Regions from separate parts of the Lysinibacillus louembei genome, predicted to be linked through region 3. Evidence: riboswitches for the same ligand, from Rfam matches in the RefSeq annotation. Region 3 holds a riboswitch; each other region holds the start of a gene.
The links. Region 3 has a riboswitch for S-adenosylmethionine ahead of R6U77_RS03155 (O-acetylhomoserine aminocarboxypropyltransferase/cysteine synthase family protein). Riboswitches for the same ligand answer to the same signal wherever they lie in the genome.

Region 1: it holds a riboswitch for S-adenosylmethionine, as region 3 does, so the genes downstream of both, metK (methionine adenosyltransferase) here and R6U77_RS03155 (O-acetylhomoserine aminocarboxypropyltransferase/cysteine synthase family protein) in region 3, are expected to answer to the same signal.
Region 2: it holds a riboswitch for S-adenosylmethionine, as region 3 does, so the genes downstream of both, R6U77_RS10680 (methionine ABC transporter ATP-binding protein) here and R6U77_RS03155 (O-acetylhomoserine aminocarboxypropyltransferase/cysteine synthase family protein) in region 3, are expected to answer to the same signal.

Annotation. Positions count from the first base shown of each region.
Region 1 is NZ_CP137624.1:2,302,451-2,306,797, forward strand. Features, by position in the region: gene pckA (phosphoenolpyruvate carboxykinase (ATP)) at 1-981, opposite strand, end outside; SAM riboswitch class I at 1,230-1,347, shown strand; gene metK (methionine adenosyltransferase) at 1,531-2,736, shown strand; gene R6U77_RS11555 (gamma carbonic anhydrase) at 2,851-3,369, opposite strand; gene R6U77_RS11560 (alpha/beta hydrolase) at 3,529-4,329, shown strand.
Region 2 is NZ_CP137624.1:2,162,973-2,167,319, forward strand. Features, by position in the region: gene R6U77_RS10650 (acyl-CoA dehydrogenase family protein) at 1-882, shown strand, start outside; gene R6U77_RS10655 (AraC family transcriptional regulator) at 978-1,427, opposite strand; gene R6U77_RS10660 (arsenate reductase family protein) at 1,542-1,898, shown strand; gene gcvH (glycine cleavage system protein GcvH) at 1,976-2,356, shown strand; gene R6U77_RS10670 (toprim domain-containing protein) at 2,439-2,756, shown strand; gene R6U77_RS10675 (thioredoxin family protein) at 2,767-3,072, shown strand; SAM riboswitch class I at 3,131-3,235, shown strand; gene R6U77_RS10680 (methionine ABC transporter ATP-binding protein) at 3,322-4,347, shown strand; gene R6U77_RS10685 (methionine ABC transporter permease) at 4,340-4,347, shown strand, end outside.
Region 3 is NZ_CP137624.1:661,438-665,784, reverse strand. Features, by position in the region: gene lepB (signal peptidase I) at 1-447, shown strand, start outside; gene R6U77_RS03165 (hypothetical protein) at 495-923, opposite strand; gene nfsA (oxygen-insensitive NADPH nitroreductase) at 1,288-2,022, opposite strand; SAM riboswitch class I at 2,201-2,315, shown strand; gene R6U77_RS03155 (O-acetylhomoserine aminocarboxypropyltransferase/cysteine synthase family protein) at 2,421-3,707, shown strand; gene R6U77_RS03150 (hypothetical protein) at 3,870-4,256, shown strand.

The sequences.
Region 1 (4,347 bases), 1.6 Mb from region 3:
GATATAATCAATCGGGTAAGCAACACGTGTATTTTCTGTTAATGAACCATCATCATAGTTGCAAATACGTGTGTTTTCATCAACTACAACGTTTTCTAAAACAGCGCCAAAGCGGATTGCGTTATAAATTTCAGGTTCTTTTTCTGCTGAAAGGTTAATTGTTTTTGCGTAGCAGCCACCTTCAATATTAAATACGCCGTTGTCTGACCAGCCATGCTCATCATCACCGATTAACTTGCGATCGCTATCTGCTGATAAAGTTGTTTTACCTGTGCCAGATAGACCGAAGAATAGTGCAACATCGCCTGCCTCACCAACATTTGCTGAACAGTGCATTGATAAAATACCTTGCTCAGGTAATAAGTAGTTCATAATACCGAAAATAGATTTTTTCATTTCACCAGCGTATTCTGTACCACCGATTAAAATAACTTTCTTTTCTAATGACACGATAATGAAAGTTTCAGAGTCTGTGCCATCCACAGCTGGATCTGCTTTGAAATTAGGAGCAGAAACAATTGTGAAGTCTGTTGTATGTGCAGTTAGCTCTTCAGCAGTTGGACGGATAAATAATTGGTGGCAGAATAAATTGTGCCATGCATATTCATTAATTACTTTAATGCCGATTTGCGAATCTTTATCTGCTCCAGCAAAGCCATTAAAGACAAAAAGCTCATCGCGCTCTTTTAAATAATTAACTACTTTTACATATAGTTTTTCAAACACTTCAGAAGAAATTGGACGGTTCACTTTGCCCCAATCAATTTTATCTTTTGTGCTTTCTTCCTCAACCGTATATTTATCTTTAGGAGAACGACCAGTATATTTGCCTGTCTCAGCACGCAATGCACCATCAACAGTTAAAATTGCTTCTCCACGAGATGTTGCTTTTTCTACTAACTGTGGAACAGAAAGTTGAACATGAACATTTGTACCATTTAATAAATCTTTCAGTTCGTTCGCAATTTCTACTGAATTCATCGTTTAAAACCATCCTTTTGTTTATAATATTCCCATTAATAAAGGGTATTTCTTTCTTTCGAATACAAAAAGTATAACACATTAAACGAAATAGTCTATACTAATTCGTTATAAATTTATGAAATTTTATGGCGAATTCGTGTAACTGTATAAAACGGATGTCATAGGATGTAGTCCAACGAAAAATAAACGTATATAGCATTTGACAGTAGAAAAAGAATTATGTATTATATGAAATTGAACGGATACTCTTATCCCGAGCTGGTGGAGGGTCAGGCCCTATGAAGCCCGGCAACCTGCATGACTTTTCACATCATGCGTTGGTGCCAACCTGATGCAAGGAGATTTCTCCTTGAACGATAAGAGTGAAAGGGAACGAACATACAATCCTTTCTCTCATACTAAATGAGTGGAAGGTTTTTTTATTGCAAATTTGAACCATTACACCTTTCAAAATCCTCGTGTTAAGAAGCGATAGCGGCTTGAAATAAGCTTGACATGGGTAACGAGTACCGTATCATATTCGCAGGAATTATAGGAGGAAATAACATGACAAACCGTAGATTATTTACATCAGAAAGTGTAACAGAAGGGCATCCAGATAAAATTTGTGACCAAATTTCAGATGCAATTTTAGATGCAATTTTAGCAGCAGATCCAAATGCGCGTGTAGCATGTGAAACAACTGTAACGACAGGTTTAGTATTAGTTGCAGGAGAGATTTCAACTTCAACTTATGTAGATATTAAAGGCATTGTACGTGATACTGTTGCAGAAATTGGCTATACACGTGGTAAATATGGCTTTGATGCAGAAAACTTAGCTGTGCTTGTAGCGATTGGCGAGCAATCGCCTGACATCGCACAAGGTGTAGACCAAGCGCTTGAAGCGCGTGAAGGCTCAATGACTGATGAAGCAATCGAGGCGATTGGCGCAGGTGACCAAGGTTTAATGTTTGGTTATGCATGTAACGAAACACCTGAGCTTATGCCGTTACCAATTAGCCTTGCACATAAGCTAGCACGTCGTTTAACTGAGGTTCGTAAATCGGGTGAATTACAGTATTTACGTCCAGATGGTAAAACACAAGTAACGGTAGAATACGATGAAAATAATGTACCAGTGCGTGTGGATACAATCGTTATTTCGACACAGCATGATGAGGAAGTAACATTAGAACAAATTCAAGCAGACTTGAAGCGTGTTGTCATTGCACCAGTAGTGCCAGCAGAATTATTAGATGATGCAACAAAATACTTCATTAACCCAACAGGTCGCTTCGTTATCGGTGGACCAAAAGGGGATGCTGGCTTAACGGGTCGTAAAATTATCGTAGACACATATGGCGGCTATGCACGTCATGGTGGTGGTGCATTCTCAGGGAAGGATGCAACGAAGGTTGACCGTTCAGCAGCTTATGCAGCGCGTTATGTAGCGAAAAATATTGTTGCAGCAGGCTTAGCAGAGCGTGCGGAAGTGCAGCTTGCTTATGCAATTGGTGTAGCACAGCCTGTATCGATTGCTGTTGATACGTTCGGCACAGGAACAGTGTCATCATCACAAATTGTAGAATGGGTACGTGAGCTATTTGATTTACGTCCAGCAGGCATTATTAAAATGTTAGATTTACGCCGTCCAATTTACAAACAAACGGCAGCTTACGGACATTTTGGCCGCACGGACTTAAATGTTCCTTGGGAGCAAACAGATAAAGCGGAAGTATTAAAAGAAAAAGCAGCATTATTAGTGAAATAATAAAATGATAAAAGGCTGTCATGAAATGTAGGTCAATACCTTACTTTCTTGACAGCTATTTATTATTTATCTAGTGTAAGACTCCCACTTCAAAATAGTTAAGTGGGGTGTGGTTCACACATCTTCTTTTAATGATTTATAATATTGGCCTTTTTCTACATATTCACGGATGATGCGATCCATATCTTTGCGGTCCTCTGCGTTTATTTCGCGCACTACCTTTGCAGGACGTCCCATTGCGAGCATATTGGCAGGAATTTTTTTGCCTGGAGGAACGAGGCTTCCCGCACCGATAAAGGCACCTTCCCCAATTTCAGCACCATCAAGAATGATAGAGCCCATCCCAACTAATGCACGTTTGCGAATTGTACAGCCATGCAATGTTACTTGATGACCGATTGTTACTTCATCTTCAATCACCACGGGATTGTTTGGGCTTTGATGGATACAGCTTAAATCTTGTATGCTGACACGTTTACCGATAATAGTTGGTGCTACATCGCCGCGAATAACTGTATTAAACCATATTGTAGATTCCTCTCCAATTGTGACATCCCCTGTTATTGTAGCGAAATCTGCGATAAATGCAGTCGAATCAATTTTTGGCATTATCCCTTTATATGGGTAAATCATGTTAAAAACGCTTCCTTTCTTTATGCAAACTATGCAACCATCGTATCAAAAGTAGGGAAAAATAGAAAATAAAATTTAAACAATCGTATAAATACCGATTATAATAAAGGCATCTATTTCATGATAAAAAGAACAGGTTAAAATATAGGAGGGATTGCAATGTGGAAATGGGAGGCTGAAGGACAGCCAAAAGCAGTTGTTGCAATTGTCCATGGAGCATATGAGCATCATCGTTGGTATGCTTGGCTAATTGAAAAGCTGCGAAGCGCAGGATTTCACGTTGTAATGGGGGATTTACCAGGACACGGAGCACAGGCAAAAAATATCAATTATCACGATGAAGATTTTTTTAAATATGAGGACTATGTAAAGCAATTAATAGAAATAGGCTTATCGGAAAATTTGCCTGTATTTGTTATAGGTAATGGTTTAGGTGCAACAGTATTAATGAATGTTTTACAAAAAAAGCAGCTGGAATGTGCAGGTGTAATCTTTATTTCACCATGGATGCACTTAAAGCTACTGCCTGGGAAAATGTCCAATGCCTTAACAAGTATTAGTGCATTAACATCTAGTGTAAGGCTCAATCATGAAATTACGATGCAGCTGATGTCTCGAAATGCAGAGGTATATGAAGAGTTAAGAGATGACATACCGCATAATACAACTGTTACAGTGAAATGGTATAAAGATTTGCAACAGCTTTTAAAGCGCTTGAAAAATCCAGAAGTAAAATTTCACAATATGCCTGTCTTGATGATGACGGGTGAAAGAGACCAAATTACGGATATACAGGCATCAAAAAGCTGGTTAATGCAGCAGCCATTATCGCATTTTCAATATAAAGAATGGGCTGATTGTCGCCATAGTTTATATTTTGAAATGGAAAGAGAAGAAGTATATTTATACACAAAAGATTTTATGAATAATGTGTTACGCTCATTAGGCTATATTATTTAAACATATATACATTATGTT
Region 2 (4,347 bases), 1.5 Mb from region 3:
AATTTAACGAAAGAAAAGCTAGCAACGATGGCTTCACATATTTATGCATCTGAATCGTTAAACTATCGTACAGTAGGCTACTTCGAAGATCGTCTAGGTCAATTATCAGCTGAAGAACAAAAGGATGGCAAAGCAATTGCTGGTGCAGTAGCTGAATATGCAATTGAGTGCTCAATCGCTAAAGTATTCGGCTCTGAAACGTTGGACTATGTAGCAGATGAAGCAGTGCAATTACACGGCGGCTACGGCTTCATGGCAGAATACGAAGTAGAGCGCATTTACCGCGACTCTCGTATTAACCGTATTTTCGAGGGTACAAACGAAATCAACCGTATGATTGTACCAGGCACATTTATGAAAAAGGCATTAAAAGGTGAGCTACCATTATTACAAGTTGCGCAAAACCTGCAATCAGAGCTATTAATGATGATGCCTGAAGAAGTGGGTGATGAGCCATTAGCACAAGAGCTATACTTAGTGAAAAACGCCAAGAAAATTGGCGTATTAGCAGCAGGCGCAGCAGCTCAGCGTTTCGGTGTGAAATTAGAGACGGAGCAAGAGGTATTGGTGAAAATCGCCAACATCGCCAACCAATTATACGCAATGGAATCAGCAGTTATCCGCACGCAAAAAGCAATCGAGCGTGATGGTGCAGAAAAAGCAGCACAAAAGCTTCTATATACGCAAATTTTCTGTCAAGAAGCATTTGCAGAAATCGAAAAAGAAGCAAAGGATACATTGCTTGCGTCAGTTGAAGGTGATGCAGGTCGTATGACATTATCAGCACTGCGCAAATTAACACGCAACAACCCATACAACTTAATCACGAAAAAACGTGAAGCTGCTGAGAAATTAATCGAGGCAGAGAAGTACATCGTTTAATATTGTGGGGCTATCCAAATATTTTGGATAGCCTTCTATTTATGTTTGGTAGAGCGAATTGTTACTTTTGAATTAAAAAATAACAGCACTACCCTTTACTGAATAGGCACTAATATTTCGCATAAATGCTGATTAATCATTTGAGCCGTATATCTCTCAATAATCGGCTGCTCCCTAATAGATAAATGATTTTTTTCAATCGCATTAAAAATATTTTTCCAAAATTCGCTCACAGCCTCTTTTGTATGATCAAGCAAGAAAACAGCGTATTTTCCACCTGAAAATTGCCCAGTTTGAGCGGGCGCTGTGACGTTAAAATCTTCACTTACAATAGCACAAACATCATAACGACATTCCTCTTTCAGAACAATTTGTGGATTATCCTGTGGTATGCCTAAAATAATAGATTGCTCAAATATATTTTGCAATTTTGCCCATTCTTTAAAAGCTTCCATCAATTCTTGGTTTTTCTCTCCCCCATACTCCCCGATGCTTCGGAAATAGGCGATTCTTGATGAGGGTAGTTGTTCAATTGTCATGTTCATACTTCAGTCCCCTTTCTAGAACAAGGTAATATGATATAAAATGTTTTTCAAGGTCTTTTTAAAAGAATTTATGATATGATTTTTAAGAAGCAATGAAAAAGGAGCGACTGGCAAATGACAATTCAAATTTATCAATATCCAAAATGTTCAACATGTAAAAAAGCGCAAAAATGGTTGGACGATCAGCATATTACGTATGAGTCGATACATATTGTAGAAGAAACACCGACAAAGGAGCAGCTACAAGCAATTTATGAGGCGAGCGGGCTGCCGTTGAAGAAATTTTTTAATACATCTGGGATGAAGTATAAGGAGCTAGGCTTGAAGGATAAGCTAGCAGAAATGACAGAGGATGAGCAATTAGCCTTGCTGGCGTCTGATGGTATGCTGATTAAGCGACCGCTTGTAACGGATGGCAAAAAAGTGACGTTAGGCTTCAAGGAGTCTGACTTCTTAGAATCGTGGAAATAACGTGAATAGTAGCTTGTTTTTACGTAAGAAATATGGCAAACTGAAAATGAATGTATTACATATTTGGAGGGGTTTTCATGAGCACACCAACAGAATTACGTTATTCTAAAGAGCACGAATGGGTAAAAGTTGAAGACGGCAAGGCGCGTATCGGTATTACGCATTTTGCACAAAATGAACTAGGCGATATCGTATTCGTTGAACTACCAGAAGTAGGCGACGAATTAACGTTGAACGAGCCATTTGGTAGCGTTGAGTCAGTTAAAACTGTATCGGAGCTATATGCGCCCGTATCAGGCAAAGTTGTAGAAGTAAACGAAGAGTTAGGTGATAGCCCAGAATTCGTGAACGAGTCTCCATATGAGCAAGCATGGATGGTTGTTGTTGAGCTATCGAACCCATCTGAAGTAGATGAGTTAATGACTTCTGAGCAATACGACGAAATGACTGCAGAGTAAAACAAATATAAAGGGGGTGTCGGTAAAACAGATGTTGATCTGCTTTCCTGGCACCCCATTTGCGTATGAAAGGAGAATTTTGATGATTTGTATGGTTGTAGAAGGGCGTTCGGATAAATTAAAGCTGGAGCAAGTAATTGCCGAGGATGCGATTATATTATGTACAAACGGAACGATGAGTGAAGACAATTTGCTTGAACTTTTAGCACCATATGAGTATCTTAAATTTTATACGCTTTTTGATGCGGATGTATCAGGGCAAAAAATGCGTAAGCTAATGAAGCGAGTTTATTCAGAGGCTATTCAGCTCGAAATACCTGCACAATATAAAGAGGTTGCAACAACCCCAACAACTGTGTTAGCTACACTTTTGAAAAAAGCAAATATACGTACAAAGTAGGACAATGATAATGGAAGAATGGACAATCGAGCAGTGGCAACAGCAGCTAACTAATAATGATGTTGTCACGCTATATTTATATACGCCAATATGTGGAACATGTGCCATCGCATCGAAAATGATGGATGTCGTGGAACAGCTATTACCTACTATGCCAATAGGAAAAATGAATTTAAACTATTCTGAAAAATTAGCCTTGGAGTTGCAAGTAGAAAGTGTTCCATGCCTAGTAATAGCAAGGGATGACGGCACAATGGAAAAAATTTATGCCTTTCAATCCGTACTAAATTTATATGAAATATTAAAAAGTAGTTGACGCACTTTTTATATCGTGATAAAGTACATTCATACTAAATTTACAAATTAAATAAATCCTCTTATAAAGAGCGGCGGAGGGAAGTGCCCTATGAAGCCCGGCAACCATCACGAATGTGAAAAGGTGCCAAGTCACACAAAGTATACACTTTGAAAGATGAGAGAATGGTTCAACATAAATTCATTATGTAAAACCTTTCTGCTTGCTCAAAGTGGAAAGGTTTTTTTGATTTTTAAAAGGAGAATAACGATGATTCAATTATCTAATATAACGAAAGTTTACAAAACGAAAAATGGCGATTTGACCGCTGTTCGTGATGTTAATTTAACAATCAATCAAGGCGAAATATTTGGCATTATCGGCTACAGCGGTGCGGGTAAAAGTACAATGATTCGCTTGCTCAACGGTTTGGAAAAGCCAACAACTGGAGAAGTCATTGTCAATGGTGAGGATATTGCGCATACTTCTGGTGCAAGCTTACGCCAAGCACGTCAGAAAATAAGCATGATTTTTCAACATTTTAATTTGCTTTGGTCACGTACGGTTGAGGAAAATATCGCATTTCCATTAGAAATTGCGGGTGTCAGCAAAAGCGAGCGAGCAAGCCGCGTGCAGGAGCTAGTGGAGCTAGTCGGTTTAAACGGAAGGGAGAAAGCATATCCTTCACAGCTATCAGGAGGGCAAAAGCAGCGAGTTGGCATTGCCCGCGCATTAGCAAATAACCCAGAAGTATTGCTCTGTGATGAGGCAACTTCAGCGCTAGACCCTGAAACGACGGATGCTATTTTAGAGCTACTCTTGAATATTAATAAAAAGCTAGGGCTGACAATTGTTTTAATTACACATGAAATGCATGTTATTCGTAAAATTTGTCATCGCGTTGCAGTGATGGAAGCTGGACAAGTTGTGGAGCAAGGCAAGGTGCTAGATATATTCCAAAATCCACAGGCAACGATTACGAAAAACTTTGTGTCGCAAGTTTCTGATTCAAGTGAGACGAAGGAATCAATCGAGCAAATTGTGACAAACTATCCGACTGGCAAAATTGTACGTGTTACCTTTGTTGGTCAATCAACAAAAGAGCCTATTATGTCGCAGTTAATTAAGCAATTTGATGTAGATATTAATATTTTGCATGGCGCTATTTCACATACGGCAAATGGTCCTTACGGTACGCTCATCGTGCATATTGATGGAGGTAAAGAAAATATTGAAAGTGCATTGCAGCTATTAGCAACAAACAATATTCAAGCGGAGGTGATTGAACGTGGTTGA
Region 3 (4,347 bases):
ATGATGCCGACATTTGAGAATGAGGAAAAAGTAATTGTTAATATTATCGGTCCTGCATTATCGGATTATAACCGCTTTGATGTGATTGTTTTTAAGGCGCCAAGTGGAAAAAATTATATTAAACGCATTATTGGTTTGCCAGGAGATCGTGTAGAATATCATGATGATGAGCTGTTTATTAACGGAGAGAAGTTTGATGAGCCTTATTTGGAGACGAATCGAGCCGAGCTATTGGATAGCGGAGATTTAACAGGAGACTTTACTTTACAGGATACACTCGGTGAGGAAGTTGTACCTGAAGGACATTATTTTGTACTTGGAGATAATCGCCGTTACAGCTCTGATAGCCGCGATATACGAGTTGGCTTCGTAGCACAGGAGAAAATACTGGGCACAGTACCGGTTGTTGTTTGGCCATTACCAAATGCACGGGTAATTAAAGACTGAAAATAACAATTTGCACAAATGCAAAAAGGGAGCTGTTTAGAAAGTGATCACTTTCTAAACAGCTCTTCTTCAATATATTGAAGCATTTTTGCATAACGCAAGGTGAGCTGTTCTTCTGCGAACAGTTGTAGCTTGTCAAAAGCTTGCTGCTGTTCTCGAACAATTTGACGTTCCTGTGTAAAAGCGATAGCAGGCTCATGCTGGAAAATATATCGTAAATGAAATAGCTGAAGCATTGCAACTTCAGGGCTTTCTAGATTGTATGCGAATTTCATATTCCAAACGGTTGTATAAGATATATATTGATTAATATAAGCTGTAGCATGCTGGTATTTTGCTTCATCAATCATTGGCTGAATCTTTTTATGAACATCAGCCAATGCTAAATTAATATCGGCAATGGCGTAATAAAAGCGACGAATCGATTTTAATTGCTGGCGCTCGATTGATTTTGCTGTATGTCTATTCATTTGCATAGGCGAACACCTCATAATACTTTCATGTATTGTAGGTATATTTTATCATGATTCAGTAGAAAATGCCCACCTCTATAGGTGGTGCGATGAATGCTTAGACTACTTTGATTCAGTAAGTGTTCAAACGCCTACTGAATCATAATAAAGCCTCCGGCGGATGTCAGGGATTTTGAAAGGAGCCCATTGTGCAAGCACAATGCAAAATCCCGACGCAATTACGCCAAGGCGTAATTGATCATGATTCAGTAGGAAATTCCTAGCTCTACAACATGCCTTAAGCAATCTATGATTCAGCGACTGTCACAAAAAGCTTGGACGCAACTATGCGAAAGCATACTTGCTGATGTGCAAAATAACCTTGCTACTATTTCCATGTAAAGCCTTGCTGTGCAAGATAGTCTTTAATGAATGGACGCTTCTGTTCAATTAAATAATCGGCCATTTGCTTTGTCCATGTAGCCATTTTTTGGTTGGCTGAGCGGCTTGCATAATAGCTTTCCATCGTTGCATCATATTCATCTAATAAAGCGTCGTATTTCATCACATCATAGCTATTTTCATGTAAAATAGCTGCAACAGGCAAGCGCGGTTTCGTTTCGTTGCGCTTTGTTGGTGTGCCAATTGTCATGGCGAATAGCGGAAAGACACCCTCAGGTAAGCTGAACAATTCGCTAATCTCAGCTGGATTATTACGTGCGCCTCCAATATAGCAAATACCGTAGCCATGTGCCTCGGCAGCAATGACGAAGTTTTGGGCGAATAAAGATACGTCCGCTACACCAACAAGTAAATTTTCCGCTGAATCCGTGACGATGTTTGTACCATGCTTTTGCCCCGCTACTTGTAAACGTTTGAAATCAACACAAAATAAAAATGAAGCACCTGCTGTTTGAAATTGAAATTCATTTTTTGATAATTCACCAAGCTTTTTCTTTTTATCCTCATCCGTTATCCAAATGACGCTATAGGCCTGCACAAAATGTGAGCTAGCTGCCATTTGCGCTGTTTCGATTAAATCAATAACTATTTCGCGTGAAATTTGTTCCCCTGTATATTTACGCACAGATGAATGACTGCGTAAAAGCTCTCTCGTATCCATTTCCATCCTCCTAAATAGATGTATTCTCCTCACTATTTTATACTACTCAAGCTAAATAACCAATCATGTTGGCTGGGGGTGATGATTCTAGCAATTTAAAAAATTTTAAAAATAATAGTTGACTTCTTGGTTTACAATGATTTATACTCAATTTCAACGATGGAACATGAATCAAATACTCTTATCAAGAGTGGCGGAGGGACTAGGCCCTAAGATGCCCAGCAACCGGTAGGCGACAAGCTTACAAAGGTGCTAATTCCTACAGATTCGAATTGGAATCTGAAAGATAAGGGGAGGAAAACTTGCTCATTTGCAACCCTCTTCTTAGGAAGAGGGTTTTTTGTTTTTCTACCCTCCTCAAAATTCACTGCCATCGAATAAATTTTAGGAGGAATATCATGTCAGCATTACGGCCAGAAACATTGCTACTACACGGTGGGCAAAAGCCTGATCCAGTAACAGGAGCAATTGCAGTACCTATTTATCGTACAACTGCATATGCATTTAATGACACTGCTCATGCGCAGCGACTATTTGCATTAGAAGAAGCCGGGAATATTTATTCTCGCATTATGAACCCAACTGTAGGAGCATTTGAAGAACGTGTCGCCTTGTTAGAAAAGGGCACAGCAGCAGTAGCACTTTCTTCAGGAATGGCAGCTATCTCATTTTCCATTTTAAATATTGCTGGTGCAGGAGACCATATCGTATCGGCAGGCTCTTTATATGGTGGTACTTATAATTTATTTGCGACAACATTGCCACGCTATGGTATTACAACAACATTTGTCGACGAAAGTGACCCGGAAAACTTCCGAGCAGCAATTCAAGAAAATACAAAAGCAATCTTTGCAGAAACAATTGGTAATCCAAGCTTAAATGTACTAGATATTGAAGCGATTGCTAAAATCGCACATGAGCATGAAATTCCATTAATTATTGATAATACATTCCCTTCTCCATACGGCTCTAACCCAATTGAATTTGGAGCGGATGTTGTCATTCATTCGGCAACAAAATGGATTGGTGGGCATGGTACAACAATCGGTGGCATTGTTGTTGATGCAGGGAAATTTGATTGGACACAAGGTAAGTTCCCAGGCTTTACAGAGCCAGATTTAACATATCACGGCATATGCTATGGAATTGATACAGCAGCGGCTGCATTTGCCACAAAGCTACGTGTACAATTATTGCGTGATTTCGGTCCGACATTGAGTGCGGATGCGGCATTTAATTTCTTACAAGGGTTAGAAACGCTTCATTTGCGTGTAGTAAGACATAATGAAAATGCTAAAAAAGTAGCTGAGTATTTACGTGATCACCCATTCGTGGAATACGTAAATTACAATGGCTTTGAAGATGCTGACTCGCATTCATTGGCGACAAAGTATTTGAAAAACGGCTTTGGTTCTATTGTAACTTTTGGTATTAAAGGTGGCAGAGATGCTGGGCGAGAAGTAATTGATAATGTTCAATTATTCTCACATGTAGCGAATGTAGGAGATGCGCGCTCCCTTATCATTCACCCTGCATCTACAACGCATCAGCAACTATCTGCGGAGGAATTGAAAATCGCTGGTGTATCAGAGGAGCTCATTCGCTTATCGATAGGCTTGGAGGCAGTAGAGGATATCATTGCAGATTTAGAACAAGCATTTCAACAGCTTTCACTAAATAAGTAAAGACAAAGGCTCTGTAGGCTGCATCATTTCGCAGTCACAGCTGCCTATAAAAATAATACCTAGTATTTTTATAAGAATTATTGACTTCTTCTATTTTATGAATTACAATTAAACCAACCAACTTGCAGGGAATTGAAATGATAAATAAAAGGAGTGTTGGACATGGGACGTACATATAGTGCACAAAATATCGCATCTTATATCGTATATGAATTAAATGAAACGTATACATTTGTTAATGCACAGGCGATTCAATTATTATTGGCAAATGTTGAAAAGATGTGGATGAAAGTATTTGGACACAGTGCGTTCTTAGAAACAACATGCGATTTATCAAATGGCTATATTATTAAGGAAGTTTACGATGCGTATACAGACTGTGGCAGTCACCATATTGATATACCAGCAAAAGAATGGTTTTTGCGCTATGGTGAATTCCAGCTTATCCAACGCACATATGCAGTGCCTGCGTTTACAGCTTTAGAGGAAAAAATTATGCAATCAATTTTACAAAATTACCGAAGTAGACAATTGACACAAGTCAGCTGAAATATTTCTTACTATATAATAGAAGAAATTCCCCCATTTCTTTTATTCATAAATGTCAAGGGCTGTCGGGAATCAACTTCCTAGCAGCCCT